2 regions of the Streptomyces sp. 147326 genome follow, and region 1 is predicted to be linked to the other one. Evidence: predicted binding sites of a transcription regulator. Region 1 holds the regulator's gene; the other holds the start of a gene.

Region 1 (7,301 bases):
TGACTCTGGCCGAAGAAGGCGTCCATGATGTCGGAGAAGTTGCCGAAGCCACCCGCCCCGAAGCCGCCCGCGCCGCCGCCGCCCGAGGAGGACAGCGGGTCGCCGCCGAGGTCGTAGACCTGCTTCTTCTGCGGGTCCGAGAGGACCTCGTAGGCGGCGTTGATCTCCTTGAAACGCTCTTGCGTCTTGGGATCGGGGTTCACATCCGGGTGCAGCTCGCGCGCGAGCCGACGGAATGCCTTCTTGATCTCGTCCTGCGATGCGTCGCGGCGCACGCCGAGAACGGCGTAGTAGTCCGTGGCCACTTACGACTCCGCCAGGATCTGTCCGACGTAACGTGCCACTGCGCGTACCGCTCCCATCGTTCCGGGGTAGTCCATGCGGGTCGGTCCGACCACGCCGAGTTTGGCGACTGTTTCGCCGCCCGAACCGTAACCGACGGAGACGACGGACGTGGAGTTCAGTCCCTCGTAGGCATTCTCATGCCCGATCCGTACGGCCATTCCCGACTCGTTGGCCTCGCCGAGCAGCTTGAGGAGCACGACCTGCTCCTCCAGCGCCTCGAGCACCGGCCTGATCGTCAGGGGAAAATCGTGTCCGAAGCGGGTGAGATTGGCGGTGCCGCCGATCATCAGCCGCTCTTCGGCTTCCTCGACCAGGGTTTCGAGGAGGGTGGAGAGCACGGTGGAGACGGTGCCCCGGTCCTCGGCGTCGAAGGATTCGGGCAGGTCCTGGACGAGCGGGGGCACATCGGTGAAGCGCCGTCCGACGACCCGGCTGTTGAGCCGGGCCCGCAGGTCGGCGAGCGAGGCCTCGCTGAAGGGGCTCGGGCAGTCGATGAGCCGCTGCTCGACCCGTCCGGTGTCCGTGATCAGTACGAGCATCAGGCGCGCGGGAGCGAGCGAGAGCAGCTCCACGTGCCGGACGGTCGAGCGGGTCAGGCTCGGGTACTGGACGACCGCGACCTGCCGGGTGAGCTGCGCGAGCAGTCGCACCGTGCGGCCGACGACGTCGTCGAGGTCGACGGCGCCGTCGAGGAAGTTCTGGATGGCCCGGCGCTCGGGCGTCGACAGCGGTTTGACCCCCGCCAGCTTGTCGACGAAGAGGCGGTAGCCCTTGTCGGTGGGGATCCGGCCGGCGCTGGTGTGGGGCTGGGCGATGTAGCCCTCGTCCTCCAGCACGGCCATGTCGTTGCGCACGGTCGCGGGCGAGACGCCGAGCCGGTGCCGCTCGGTGAGCGCCTTGGAGCCGACCGGCTCCTCCGTCCCGACGTAGTCCTGGACGATGGCGCGCAGCACTTCGAGTCTGCGTTCGCTGAGCATCGCGCGCACACCTCCAGCTGTGGTCCGTTGCCGTGTTCTGCCGTGTCGGTTGGCACTCTGGCCGTTCGAGTGCCAGAGACCCCCGCTCAGTGTACGGCCGGGCGGTAAGCCCCTGGCAAGGGAGGCCCGCCAGGGTAGCGTCGCCGCATGGACGTGCGTTGGGAAGAGGAAGACTGGGAACGGCTGACCGGACGGGCCGGCCGGCGACGGCTGCCGGTGTGGGACTGCACCGTGGGACTGGTGGTGGGGGACGAGTCGGTGCTCCTGATCGACCCCGGTTCGTGTGTCCGGGAGGGCGCTCAGGTGCGGGCCGAGGCGGAGCGGCTGACGGGCCGGCGCGTGACCCATATCGCATTCACGCACGGCCATTTCGATCACGTCCTGGGCGGGGCGGCCTTCTCCGGGGCCGAGGTCTTCGGTGCGGTCGGGCTGGACGCGCTGCTCTCGACGGGCCGTGAGGAGCTGCGCGGGGACGCGGTGCGCCACGGCCTGGCGGAGGCGGAGGCGGCCGAGGCGGTGGACCTGCTGGTGGTGCCGAAGCACTTGGTGTCCGGGGAGTGGACGCTGGACCTGGGCGGGTTGCAGGTGCTGCTGGCCAATGTGGGGCCCGGCCACACCGGGCACGACCTGGCCGTCTTCGTGCCGGGCGAGCGCGAGGTGGTCTTCTGCGGGGACCTGGTCGAGGAGTCGGGCGAGCCCTTGGCGGGCCCGGACGCCACTCCCGGGCAGTGGCCCGCCGCCCTGGACCGGCTGCTGTCGCTGGGCGGGGACGACGCACTGTACGTGCCGGGTCACGGAGCGGTGGTCACGGCGGGCTTCGTCCGTGCGCAACGCGCCACACTGGCAGCCCGTTTCGGCGTGTCGGAGACATGACGCGGGCGGCTCTCCTACTGTCGGCCGGATGCGCGAGTACTCCCCCGACCTGACCCCGCAGTGGAAGCGCCCCAAGGCAGTGCCGGAGGTGGCGGCCGAGCCCGATCTGGTGGTCGAGGTGGCGGGTACGGACTTCTGCGGCGCGGTGGTGGCCTGCGAGGCGGGCACGGTGACCCTGGAGGACCGCTTCGGCAGGCGCCGGGTGTTCCCGATGGAGCCCCGGGCGTTCCTGCTGGAGGGCGCGGTGGTCACCCTGGTCCGCCCGCCCCGGGGCCCGTCCGCGCCGGCCCGTACGGCCTCGGGCTCGATCGCCGTTCCGGGCGCCCGGGCCCGGGTGGCCCGGGCGGGCCGCATCTACGTCGAGGGCCGGCACGACGCGGAGCTGGTGGAGCGGGTCTGGGGTGACGACCTGCGGATCGAGGGCGTGGTGGTGGAGTACCTGGAGGGCATCGACGACCTGCCGGCCGTCGTCGCGGACTTCGCCCCGGCCCCGGACGCCCGGCTGGGGATCCTGGTGGACCATCTGGTGCCGGGCTCGAAGGAGTCCCGTATCGCGGCGTCGGTGACCTCGCCGGACGTCCTGGTCGTGGGCCACCCGTACGTGGACGTCTGGCAGGCCGTGAAGCCCTCCGCGCTGGGCATCCCCGCGTGGCCGGTGGTCCCGCGCGGCCAGGACTGGAAGACGGGCATCTGCCGGGCCCTGGGCTGGCCGGAGAACACGGGCGCCGCCTGGCAGCACATCCTGTCCCGGGTGACGTCCTACAAGGACCTGGAGCCCACCCTGCTGGGCCGCGTCGAGGAACTGATCGACTTCGTCACGGCACCGGTCTGAGCTACGGCAGGGTGCCGAAGTCCGCGGTGTCGAGCGTGACACCGAGGACGTCGAGCGGGACCGGTTCACCGAACTTGCTGGTCCGCTCGGTCCGGTAGTCGGCTTCTTCTCCGGCGCCGAAGGGTTCGGTCAGCACCACGCACTTGGCCTGGAAGGGTCGATGATCAAAAATAGGTGGGGATGCCGCCCGCCGCGCAGGTGGAGCGCTTCGTCACGTAGTCGCGCAGCTTGCTGGTCTTGGAGACGACCTCGACCACCATCGCCAGAGCTGGGGCGGGCACCAAACGGCCCGACTCGGGCGCTGCCTCGGCCGGCAGGACCACGAGGTCCGGCTGCGGCTCGGACGACTCCGCCGGCATGTCCACGTCCTGCGTCTGGAGCGGGTACCAGCGTCCCACGGGAATCTGCCGCTGGACGAACAGGACGATCAGGGATTACGTCGGGCCCCGCCAGCATCACGATTTCCCCCTGAGGACCTCAACCTTGACCCCCTCGGGAGCCTCGAAGCTCTCGAGGTACTCGGTCATCCGGCGATCGTCCACAGCGGTCACCTCCGTGCCCTCCACTTCTGCCGCCGGGTATGCGACAGAAGGCTACGAACGGGTTAGTAGGCCGCGCCTGGCCTCGTTCGCGGCGATTCGCTCCGTGGAGTGATCAGTCCACCAGGTCCCGGACCACCGCGTCGGCCAGCAGCCGGCCGCGCAGGGTGAGGACGGCCCGCCCGGCCTCGTACGGCGCGGCGTCCAGCAGCCCGTCCGCGAGGGCCTTGCGGGAGGCCGCCAGCCCGGCCGGGGCCAGCAGGGACAGCGGGACGCCGTCCACCAGGCGCAGCTCCAGCAGGATCCGCTCGACCCGCCGGTCCTCCTCGGAGAGGAGCTCCCGCCCAGCGCCCGGGGACCGTCCCTCCGCCAGCGCGGCGGCATACGCTCCCGGGTGCTTCACGTTCCACCAGCGGACCCCGCCCACGTGCGAGTGCGCGCCCGGCCCCGCGCCCCACCAGTCGGCGCCGCGCCAGTACAGCTCGTTGTGCAGGCAGCGCCCGGCCTCCGAGGTGGCCCAGTTCGAGACCTCGTACCAGGAGTACCCGGCCCCGGCCATGACCTCGTCCGCGATCAGATAGCGGTCCGCGTGCACGTCGTCGTCCGTCATCGGGACCTCGCCCCGGCGGATCCGCCGGGCCAGCTGCGTGCCCTCCTCCACGATCAGCGCGTAGGCGCTGATGTGGTCCGGGCCCGCCCCGAGCGCCGCGTCCAGCGAGGCCCGCCAGTCCTCGTCCGACTCCCCCGGCGTCCCGTAGATCAGGTCGAGGTTGACGTGCTCGAAGCCCGCGGCCCGCGCCTCCGCGACGCAGGCCTCCGGGCGGCCCGGCGTGTGGGTGCGGTCCAGCACCTTCAGGACGTGCTGCTTCGCGCTCTGCATGCCGAAGGAGATCCGGTTGAAGCCCCCGGCGCGCAGCTCGGCCAGGTACTCCGGGTTCACGGACTCCGGATTGGCCTCGGTGGTGATCTCCGCGTCCTCGGCCAGGCCGAACTCGTCCCGGATCGCCGCGAGCATCCGTACGAGGTCCCCGGCCGGCAGCAGCGTGGGCGTACCGCCGCCCACGAACACCGTCCGGACGCCCCTCGGGTCGTCCCCGAGGACCTTTCGCGCGAGGCGGACCTCGTCGATCAGGGTGTCGGCGTAGTTGTCCCGGGAGGCGAGCACGCCTCCGGTGCCCCGCAGCTCGGTGGCCGTGTAGGTGTTGAAGTCGCAGTACCCGCAGCGCGTGGCGCAGTACGGGACGTGCAGGTAGAACCCGAGCGGCCGCTCCCCCGCGCCCGCCAGGGCATGTGACGGCAGCGAGCCGTCTTCGGGCATGGGTTCACCGTCGGGCAGTGCGGAAGGCATGACCCCATTCTCGCGCACCCCACGCACACCTCAGCCCCGCCGGCACCATCCCGGCCGGGCCGGAGCCGATCCAGCCCCGCCGGCGTTTGAGGCCCGGGGTCTGGGGCGGAGCCCCGGGAAGCGGCCCGCAGGGAGGCACGTCTCCGCAGCCCCGGGGGCCGGAGGCCAAGGCCCGGGCCCCGCCAGGGAGCGGCGGGGTCCGCGGGGCGGCCCGGACGGCCCCGCCCCGCCGAGCCCGCGGCAGGCGCTACGCCTCGCGCGACCCCTCGTACATCTCCTCGATCAGGTGCTTGAACTCACGCTCGACCACCGGCCGCTTCAGCTTGAGGCTGGGCGTCAGGTCCCCGTGCTCGACGTCGAGGTCACGCGGCAGCAGCCGGAACTTCTTGATCGTCTGCCAGCGCTGGAGGCCCTCGTTCAGGGTCTGTACGTACGTCTCGATCAGGCGCTCGGTCTCCGGCGCGGCCAGGACCTGTCCGTACGTCTTGCCCTCCAGCCCGTTGTCGGCCGCCCAGGTGAGGATCGACGGCTCGTCGAGGGCGATCAGGGCCGAGCAGAAGTTCCGGTCGGCGCCGTGCACGACGATGGTCGACACGTACGGGCAGATCGCCTTGAACTGGCCCTCGATCTCCGCCGGGGCGACGTACTTGCCGCCCGAGGTCTTGATCAGGTCCTTCTTGCGGTCGGTGATGCGCAGGTAGCCGTCGGCCGACAGCTCGCCGATGTCGCCCGTGTGCAGCCAGCCGTCGGACTCGAGGACCTCGGCGGTCTTCTCCGGCTGCTGGTGGTAGCCCTGCATGATGCCGGGGCCGCGCAGCAGGACCTCGCCGTCGTCGGCGATGCGGACCTCGGTGCCGGGGAGCGGCTTGCCGACGGTGCCGGTGCGGTAGGCCTCGCCCGGGTTGACGAAGGAGGCCGCGCTGGACTCCGTCAGGCCGTAGCCCTCCAGGATGTGGATGCCCGCGCCGGAGAAGAAGTAGCCGATCTCGGGTGCCAGCGCGGAGGCGCCGGAGACGGCGGCGCGCAGGTTGCCGCCGAAGGCCTCGCGGAGCTTGGAGTAGACGAGCGCGTCGGCGATCTTGTGCTTGGTGGTGAGGCCGAAGGGGGCGCTCGCCTGGCCGGTGCGGCGGAAGTTGTCCTGGGTGACCTTGGCGTATTCGCGGGCGACGCCGACCGACCACTGGAAGATCTTGTACTTGGCGCCGCCGGCGGCGCGGGCCTTGGCGGCCACGCCGTTGTAGACCTTCTCGAAGATGCGCGGAACGGCGGCCATGTAGGTGGGCTGCACGATCGGCAGATTGTCGATGATCTTGTCGATCCGGCCGTCGACGGCGGTCACGTGCCCGGCCTCGATCTGACCGGAGGTCAGCACCTTGCCGAAGACGTGCGCCAGCGGCAGCCACAGGTACTGGACGTCCTCCCGGCCGATCAGGCCGGTGGCGACCATGGCCTTGGCCATGTACGACCAGTTGTCGTGCGGCAGCCGCACGCCCTTGGGTCGGCCGGTGGTGCCGGAGGTGTAGATGAGGGTGGCGAGCTGGTCGGAGGTGATGGCCGAGACCCGCTCCTTGACCGCCTCGGGGTGCTTGACGAGGTACTCCTTGCCGCGCGCCTCCAGCTCGGCGAGCGAGAGCACCCAGCCCTCGGGGTCGCCGTCGGCGGCGACCGCGTCCGCGGCCTCCAGGACCACGACGTGCGCCAGCTTCGGCAGGTCGGCGCGGCGCTCGCGCGCCTTCGCCAGCTGCTTGGCGTCCTCGGCGATGAGCACCCGGCTCTCGGAGTCCGCGAGGATGAAGGCCGACTCGTCCGCGTTGGTGCTGGGGTAGACGGTGGTGACCGCGCCGCCCGCGCACATCACGCCGAGGTCGGAGAGGATCCACTCGACCCGGGTGTTGGAGGCGAGCGCGACGCGCTCCTCCGTCTGCAGGCCGAGGGAGATCAGCCCGGCGGCGATGGCGAAGACCCGCTCGGCCGCCTGGCCCCAGCTGAGCGACTTCCAGTCGTCGGCGCCCTGGCCGCCGGCCGCGGGCACCGGGAACCGGTAGGCCTCCGCGTTCGGCGTCGCTGCGACGCGCTCAAGGAAGAGCACCGCCACGGTGGGCGGGCGGTTCTCGAGATAGGCCTGTGTGTCGCTCACGACATCCTCCGGACCGATCCACGCGGCAGTGCGTGGGCGTGGGGCGCTTGGGGGCGCTGGGGACTGGCGGGTTTGAGACGTACCAGCTTGTGACTGGCGAGTAACCATCGAGCAGTGATCAGACTAAAGCCCGTCCGGCGCCTGCGTAAGAGCTCGCGAGCGGCCGGTTCATAACGAAACAGGCCCCCGCGCCGGAGCGTGGGGGCCTGATTCCGTCGGGTGGCGCCGGCGTCGCTACTTCTTCTTGCCG
Region 2 (7,301 bases), 980 kb from region 1:
GATCACTACAGAAAGACCGTAACACAATTTCCGTAACGACCACTACAGAACTTGGAGGTCCGGCTAGCCGCGGGCGGCCTCGACGAAGGCGCGGATCAACTCCGGCGACTTCATCCCACGTTCGCGCTCCACCCCGCTGGACACGTCCACGCCCCAGGCCCCGGTCACCTCGACCGCCTCCCGCACATTGCCCGGGTTCAGCCCGCCGGCCAGCAGCCACCGCCCCTCGGGCGCGGTGAAGTCCGCCGAGCCCCAGTTCCACGGCTTTCCGGAGCCCGGGTCGGGGGCGTCGAGCAGGAGCAGGTCCTCGCCGTACTCGCCGCAGCGCTTCACGTGCTCGGCGGTGGCCCGCAGCAGGGTCCGGCCCTCGGCGTGCAGCGCCGCGAAGTCCCCGGGCCCCTCCTCGCCGTGCAGCTGCACCCCCCGTACGCCGCTCTCCTGGGCGAACCGGCGCACCTCCGCCACCGACTGCCCCCGGAACACCCCGACGGTGAGCACGCCGTCCGGCACCCGCGCGGCGAGCTCCCGCGCGGTGGCGGCATCGACCGTACGCGGGCTGCCGGGCGCGAAGACGAACCCGACGGCATCGGCCCCGGCGGCCACGGCCACGTCGACATCGTGCGCGGTCTTGAGCCCGCAGATCTTGACGAAGAGATCAGCCATGCGCCCAGCCTATGCCGACCCGGGCCGCGTCAGCGGCCCAGCTGCACGGGGCCCAGCACCGACCCGCCGACCGCGGCCGCCAGATGGGCCGCGCCCGCCTCGTCGGCGGACCGGAAGTGCACGTAGACCGTGTGCCGGCCGTCGGGATGTTCCTCGTTGACGTCGAGTTCCACCCGCTGGTTCGTCGTGTGCTGCGACGCGGACGGGATCCCGGGGACGGACGGCCAGTCTCCGTACCAGAGCATCGTGGCCGCTCCGCGGCCCAGCGCGCGCAGGAAGCCCTGTTCGACGGGGCCCGGAGCCGCGTACGCGTCAACGGTCAGCGGCAGTTCGGCCGCCAGCTCCCGGTCGTCGCCGGGCAGTTCGGCGCCCGCGAACCAGACGTCCCGGGCCCAGTCGTGCGACGGCTCGAACAGGCCCGTCGGAAGGAGCGCCGCCAGCCCCCGGGCCTCCTCGACGGTGTGCGCCTGCGCGCACAGCCACATCTGCGCGTCGAGCGGCTTCATCCGCGCGCACAGCAGGCGGGCCAGCCGGTAGGCCTCGGCGAGGTCGTCGGTCCGGAACACGGGGTAGGCCATCGAACTTCCCATCGCCCGCTCAGCAGCCCTGCTCCGGCCCGCCCAGCACGCTGCCGCCGATCGCGGCGGCGAGCCGCTCGGCGCGGCCCAGGTCTCCGAACTTGGTGACGTGGACGTAGACGGTGTGGACCCCGCTGACCTTCCGGGACCACTCGCACTCGTCACTGTTGAGGACCAGCTGCACGCCGTCGTACTTGGGCGAGGCGTACGAGCCCAGCTCGGGCTCGTCGGGCCAGCAGCCCTCCCAGCCGATGGACGCCGGGCCCGCACCCACGGCGCGGACGAACTCCTCCTCGGCCACGGCGGCCGGCAGTTCCGTATAGGTGAAGTCGAGCGGGACCTCCGCGGCCAGCTCCGCGTCGGTGGCCGTCCGCACGTCCACCTCGAAGTAGAGGGGCTCGTCGGTCTGCGGGTGCGTGCGCATCTCCGTGTAGTCGTAGTGCGCGTCCGGCAGCAGCGCCGCCATCCGCCGCACGTCCTCGACCGTGCTCAGCTCCGGCCCCACCCGCACCTCCTCGTACCGGCGGGCCAGCAACCCGCACAGCAGCCGCGCCCTGGCGTACGCCTCGGCGGGATCGGTGGTGCGGTAGACGGGGTACGCGACGGAGTTGCCCATGGCCGTACGGTCACACGGCCGGACCCACCCCGACCAGCGGTTTTACCCGCCGACCGGCGACGGCCGGCCGGAAACGCCCGAGGGCGGCACCCCCCGTGGGGGGTGCCGCCCTCGTTCGAGAACAGCCGATCAACCAGTGGCCGGAGCCAGGGGTCGATCAGAAGTCCATGTCGCCGCCCGGCATGCCGCCCGGGGCGCCGGCGCCGGCCTTCTCGGGCTTGTCGGCGATGACGGCCTCGGTGGTGAGGAACAGCGCGGCGATGGACGCGGCGTTCTGCAGGGCAGAGCGCGTGACCTTCGCCGGGTCGATGATGCCCTCGGCGATCATGTCGACGTACTCACCGGTCGCGGCGTTCAGGCCGTGACCGATCGGAAGGTTGCGCACCTTCTCGACGACGACGCCACCCTCGAGACCACCGTTGACGGCGATCTGCTTCAGCGGGGCCTCCAGGGCGAGCTTCACGGCGTTGGCACCGGTCGCCTCGTCACCCTCGAGCTCCAGCTTCTCGAAGACCGCGGAAGCCTGCAGCAGGGCCACGCCGCCGCCGGCGACGATGCCCTCCTCGACGGCCGCCTTCGCGTTGCGAACGGCGTCCTCGATGCGGTGCTTGCGCTCCTTGAGCTCGACCTCGGTCGCGGCACCGGCCTTGATGACGGCCACGCCGCCGGCCAGCTTCGCGAGGCGCTCCTGGAGCTTCTCGCGGTCGTAGTCCGAGTCGGAGTTCTCGATCTCGGCGCGGATCTGGTTCACGCGACCGGCGACCTGGTCGCTGTCACCGGCACCGTCGACGATGGTGGTCTCGTCCTTGGTGATGACGACCTTGCGGGCGCGGCCGAGCAGGTCGAGACCGGCGTTCTCCAGCTTGAGGCCGACCTCCTCGGAGATGACCGTGCCGCCCGTGAGGATGGCGATGTCACCGAGCATGGCCTTGCGGCGGTCGCCGAAGCCCGGGGCCTTGACGGCGACGGACTTGAAGGTGCCGCGGATCTTGTTGACGACCAGGGTCGACAGGGCCTCGCCCTCGACGTCCTCGGCGATGATCAGCAGCGGCTTGCCGGACTGCATGACCTTCTCCAGGAGCGGCAGCAGGTCCTTGACCGAGCCGATCTTGGAGTTGACGATCAGGATGTACGGGTCGTCGAGGGACGACTCCATGCGCTCCATGTCGGTGGCGAAGTACGCCGAGATGTAGCCCTTGTCGAAGCGCATGCCCTCGGTGAGCTCGAGCTCCAGACCGAAGGTCTGCGACTCCTCGACGGTGATGACGCCTTCCTTGCCGACCTTGTCCATGGCCTCGGCGATGAGCTCGCCGATCTGGGTGTCGGCGGCGGAGATGGAGGCCGTCGAAGCGATCTGCTCCTTGGTCTCGACATCCTTGGCCTGGGCGAGCAGGGCGGCGGAGACGGCCTCGACGGCCTTCTCGATACCACGCTTGAGGGCCATCGGGTTGGCGCCGGCGGCTACGTTGCGCAGGCCCTCGCGGACGAGCGCCTGGGCCAGCACGGTGGCGGTGGTCGTACCGTCGCCCGCGACGTCGTCCGTCTTCTTGGCGACTTCCTTGACCAGCTCGGCGCCGATCTTCTCGTACGGGTCCTCGAGCTCGATCTCCTTGGCGATGGAGACACCATCGTTGGTGATCGTGGGGGCGCCCCACTTCTTCTCAAGGACGACGTTGCGACCCTTGGGGCCAAGGGTGACCTTGACGGCGTCGGCGAGCTGGTTCATGCCTCGCTCGAGACCGCGCCGGGCCTCCTCGTTGAACGCAATGATCTTGGCCATCTGAAGTGGTCCTCCCGGACAGCGGTGGATTGCTCCCGGACCGCGCCCGCGCCCGCGACGGACGGCCTGAGTGCCCGGCGGTTCCTTCCCGCCGGACCCTGCGGGCCTCACCGACCCGGTCCTCGTTTGGTAGCACTCTCACCAGGAGAGTGCTAACGCCAATGATTAGCACTCGACCCCTCCGAGTGCAAGCGGCTTGGGGTATCGCCCCGCCGATACCTGGCGCAGGGCGGGCACAGGGCGGGCACACGTACGAGGGGCCCGCATCCCGTGTCCAGGATGTGGGCCCCTCGTATGGTCTTGCAGGTCTTCGTTGAACACTGTGCGTCGGTGGTCGATCGCTCCAGGACTAGCCGAGCGCGAGCTTGACCATGTCCGCCTGCGGACCCTTCTGGCCCTGCGAGATCTCGAACTCGACCCGCTGACCCTCTTCAAGGGTGCGGTACCCGTCCATCTGGATGGCGCTGTAGTGGACGAACACATCCGCACCACCGTCGACCGCGATGAAGCCGTAGCCCTTCTCCGCGTTGAACCACTTGACGGTGCCCTGAGCCATGCCTAACTCCCCTATTACTGGCCCTTGCGCGGGAACGCACTTCGCGTTCCCGGGTCAGAACTTGCGTCGGAACGCGTCGACCGAGGCTGAATGTATCTGCGCGAGTGCTGTCTGCAACAGGTCAATCCGACGAGAATTCTGGACACAGGAAAACATTGAAATAGAGTGAAAATTTGCCATACTCCAGGGCAACTCGGGCCCGGCATATCTCGCCAAAGCCCCATACCGCACTTGCATGTTGACCCGATGTCGACCCTCACGCGACCCGTTCATATGCAGCGGGCAAGTCCGGCGGAGGGGACTTCCCCAACTCTACCGCGCCCAATCAAGCAGAATTGCCCCCTCCGCTTTTAGCGGAGGGGGCAATTTCGGTTTGCGCGTGTCACCTATCAGGTGGCAAAGGGGCCGAGAGGATCAGCAGCCGCCCGCGACGGCCGGGATGATCGAGACGCCGGCGCCGTCCGGCGTCTTCGCCTCCAGCCCGCCCTCGAAGCGCACGTCGTCGTCGTTGACGTAGACGTTCACGAAACGGCGCAGCTTGCCCTGGTCGTCCAGGACGCGCGCGGCGATGCCCGGGTGGCTCGCCTCCAGGGACTGGATGACCTCGGCGAGGGTCGCGCCCTCGGCGGGCACCTCGGCCTGACCGCCGGTGTAGGTGCGCAGGATGGTGGGGATGCGGACGTTGACGCTCATGGCGCTACTGCCTTTCCGGTAGAGCAGGGGAAGAGGGTCAGGCCAGGCCGGCGGCGCGGAACGCGTCCAGGCTCGGGCGGATGGTGGCGGTCTGCCCGCTCTCCGCGGCCACCGCCTCCAGGGTCTTGAGGCCGTCGCCGGTGTTGAGGACGACGGTGGTCAGCGTCGGGTCGAGCTGCCCGTTCTCGATGAGCTTCTTCGTCACGCCGACCGTCACGCCGCCCGCGGTCTCGGCGAAGATGCCCTCGGTCTGCGCGAGGATCTTGATGGCCTCGACGACCTGCTCGTCGTTCACGTCCTCGACGTAGCCGCCGGTGCGGCGGGCGATGTCCAGGACGTACGGGCCGTCCGCCGGGTTGCCGATCGCGAGGGACTTGGCGATGGTGTTCGGCTTCTGCGGGCGGACCACGTCGTGACCGGCCTTGAAGGCGGTCGACACCGGGGAGCAGCCCTCGGCCTGGGCACCGAAGATCTTGTACGGCTTGTCCTCGACGAGGCCGAGCTTGATCAGCTCCTGCAGACCCTTGTCGATCTTCGTCAGCTGCGATCCGGACGCGATCGGGATCACGAGCTGGTCGGGCAGCTGCCAGCCGAGCTGCTCGCAGATCTCGTACGCGAGGGTCTTGGAGCCCTCTCCGTAGTACGGGCGCAGGTTGACGTTGACGAAGCCCCAGCCCTCGCCGAGCGGATCGCCGATGAGCTCGGAGCAGAAGCGGTTGACGTCGTCGTAGTTGCCCTCGATGCCGACCAGGTCGCCGCCGTACACACCGGCCATGACGACCTTGCCCTGCTCCAGGTCGTGCGGGATGAACACGCAGGAGCGGAAGCCGGCCCGGGCGGCCGCGGCGCCGACGGCGCCGGCCAGGTTGCCGGTGGAGGAGCAGGAGAGGGTGGTGAAGCCGAAGGCGCGGGCGGCCTCGACGGCGATGGCCACGACGCGGTCCTTGAAGGAGTGCGTCGGGTTGCCGGAGTCGTCCTTGACGTAGAGCTTGCCGGTGACGCCGAGCTCCTTGGCCAGGTTGGCGGCGTCCACGAGCTTGGTGAAGCCCGGGTTCAGGCTCGGCTTGGAGGCCACGTCCGCGGGGACGGGCAGCAGCGGCGCGTAACGCCAGATGTTGTTGGGGCCGGCCTCGATCGCGGCGCGCAGGGCCTCGACGTCTTCGGATGAACCAGTACCGGCCGGGAGGTCGTAGGCGACTTCCAGCGGTCCGAAACACTCGGCGCACGCGAAGATGGGGCCGAGTTCGAAGCGGGTACCGCACTCGCGACAGGAAAGACCGTTGGCAGGTCCGAGATCGACAGAGGTGGCGACAGTCTGTGCAGCCATGATGGCGAGGCCCTTTCTCCTCATCTTCCCCATGGCGCACTTCGCCATGAGACGGAATTGGCACCTTCCCTAGCCGGGGACCTCGCTGACGTCGCTGACGAGCGATCGCGAGAACCGACTGGAGGGTTGCCGGGGCTTCAACGGGCCGTGTCCCTCTGCCCCTCTGGATGAGCGGTATGGCACCGGCACACGCGCTCTGTGGCGCGCCGGTGCGTTTGTACGCGGGGACCCCCGGCATGCGGTGGTCCTTCGCGTTGTTCAAGACTGTAACCGAAGGGCCGGGCGGTTGAGACAGCCGTCCGAACCGCGAGATGGATCTCATATCGGCCGATAACGCCGACAAGCAGGGAGTACTGAGGGTGCTGGAAGAGGTGGAGCGCTGGCTGGCAGACCGCTCCTGGTCAGCCGCCGACCGACCGCTCGACCAGCTGCTCGACCGGAAACGGGCGGCCGGGACCACGGTCAGCGTGGTGCTGCCCGCACTGGACGAGGAGGCGACGGTCGGCGCGATCGTCGAGGTCATCCGGCGCGAGCTGATCGAGGGACTGCCGTTCCCCCTGGTGGATGAGCTGATCGTGATCGACTCGGGCTCGACCGACCGTACGGCGGAGGTCGCGGCGAAGGCCGGAGCCCGGGTGGTGCACCGCGACGAGATCCTGCCGAGGATCCCGGCGCTGCCCGGCAAGGGCGAGGTGCTGTGGCGCTCGCTGCTGGCCACCAGCGGGGACATCGTCTGCTTCGTCGACGCCGACCTGCGGGACTTCTCCTCCGCCTTCGTCTCGGGGATCGTGGGACCTCTGCTGACCGAACCGGACGTGCAGTTCGTCAAGGCCATGTACGACCGCCCGCTCGGCGACGCCCCCGGCCAGGGCGGCCGGGTCACGGAGCTGGTCGCCCGCCCCCTGCTCAACCTGCACTGGCCGCAGCTGGCCGGCTTCGTCCAGCCGCTGGGCGGCGAGTACGCCGTACGCCGCTCCCTGCTGGAACGGCTGCCGTTCCCCGTCGGGTACGGCGTCGAGCTGGGCCTGCTGGTCGACGCACTGCACACGGTCGGACTGGACGCGCTCGCCCAGGTGGACGTGGGCGTA

The links. Region 1 encodes HrcA, which represses chaperone genes, less so after heat shock. Its sites were predicted from a motif close to TTNGCACTCNGNNNNNCNGAGTGCNAA; they were not measured.
Region 2: groL (chaperonin GroEL) is a predicted target of HrcA. The motif match lies at 3,767-3,793, and genes of this name have one in related genera.

What each region holds. Positions count from the first base shown of each region.
Region 1 is NZ_CP134201.1:5,899,038-5,906,338, reverse strand. It holds gene dnaJ (molecular chaperone DnaJ) at 1-305, opposite strand, end outside; gene hrcA (heat-inducible transcriptional repressor HrcA) at 306-1,322, opposite strand; gene RIU97_RS26990 (MBL fold metallo-hydrolase) at 1,470-2,195, shown strand; gene RIU97_RS26985 (DUF3097 domain-containing protein) at 2,224-3,027, shown strand; gene RIU97_RS26980 (hypothetical protein) at 3,029-3,166, opposite strand; gene RIU97_RS26975 (Uma2 family endonuclease) at 3,192-3,425, opposite strand; gene hemW (radical SAM family heme chaperone HemW) at 3,682-4,914, opposite strand; gene RIU97_RS26965 (AMP-dependent synthetase/ligase) at 5,162-7,051, opposite strand; gene lepA (translation elongation factor 4) at 7,286-7,301, opposite strand, start outside.
Region 2 is NZ_CP134201.1:4,918,564-4,925,864, reverse strand. It holds gene RIU97_RS22580 (phosphoribosylanthranilate isomerase) at 64-663, opposite strand; gene RIU97_RS22575 (hypothetical protein) at 693-1,241, opposite strand; gene RIU97_RS22570 (hypothetical protein) at 1,261-1,857, opposite strand; gene groL (chaperonin GroEL) at 2,015-3,637, opposite strand; gene RIU97_RS22560 (cold-shock protein) at 3,987-4,193, opposite strand; gene RIU97_RS22555 (MoaD/ThiS family protein) at 4,608-4,886, opposite strand; gene thrC (threonine synthase) at 4,924-6,213, opposite strand; SAM riboswitch class I at 6,231-6,387, opposite strand; gene RIU97_RS22545 (glucosyl-3-phosphoglycerate synthase) at 6,573-7,301, shown strand, end outside.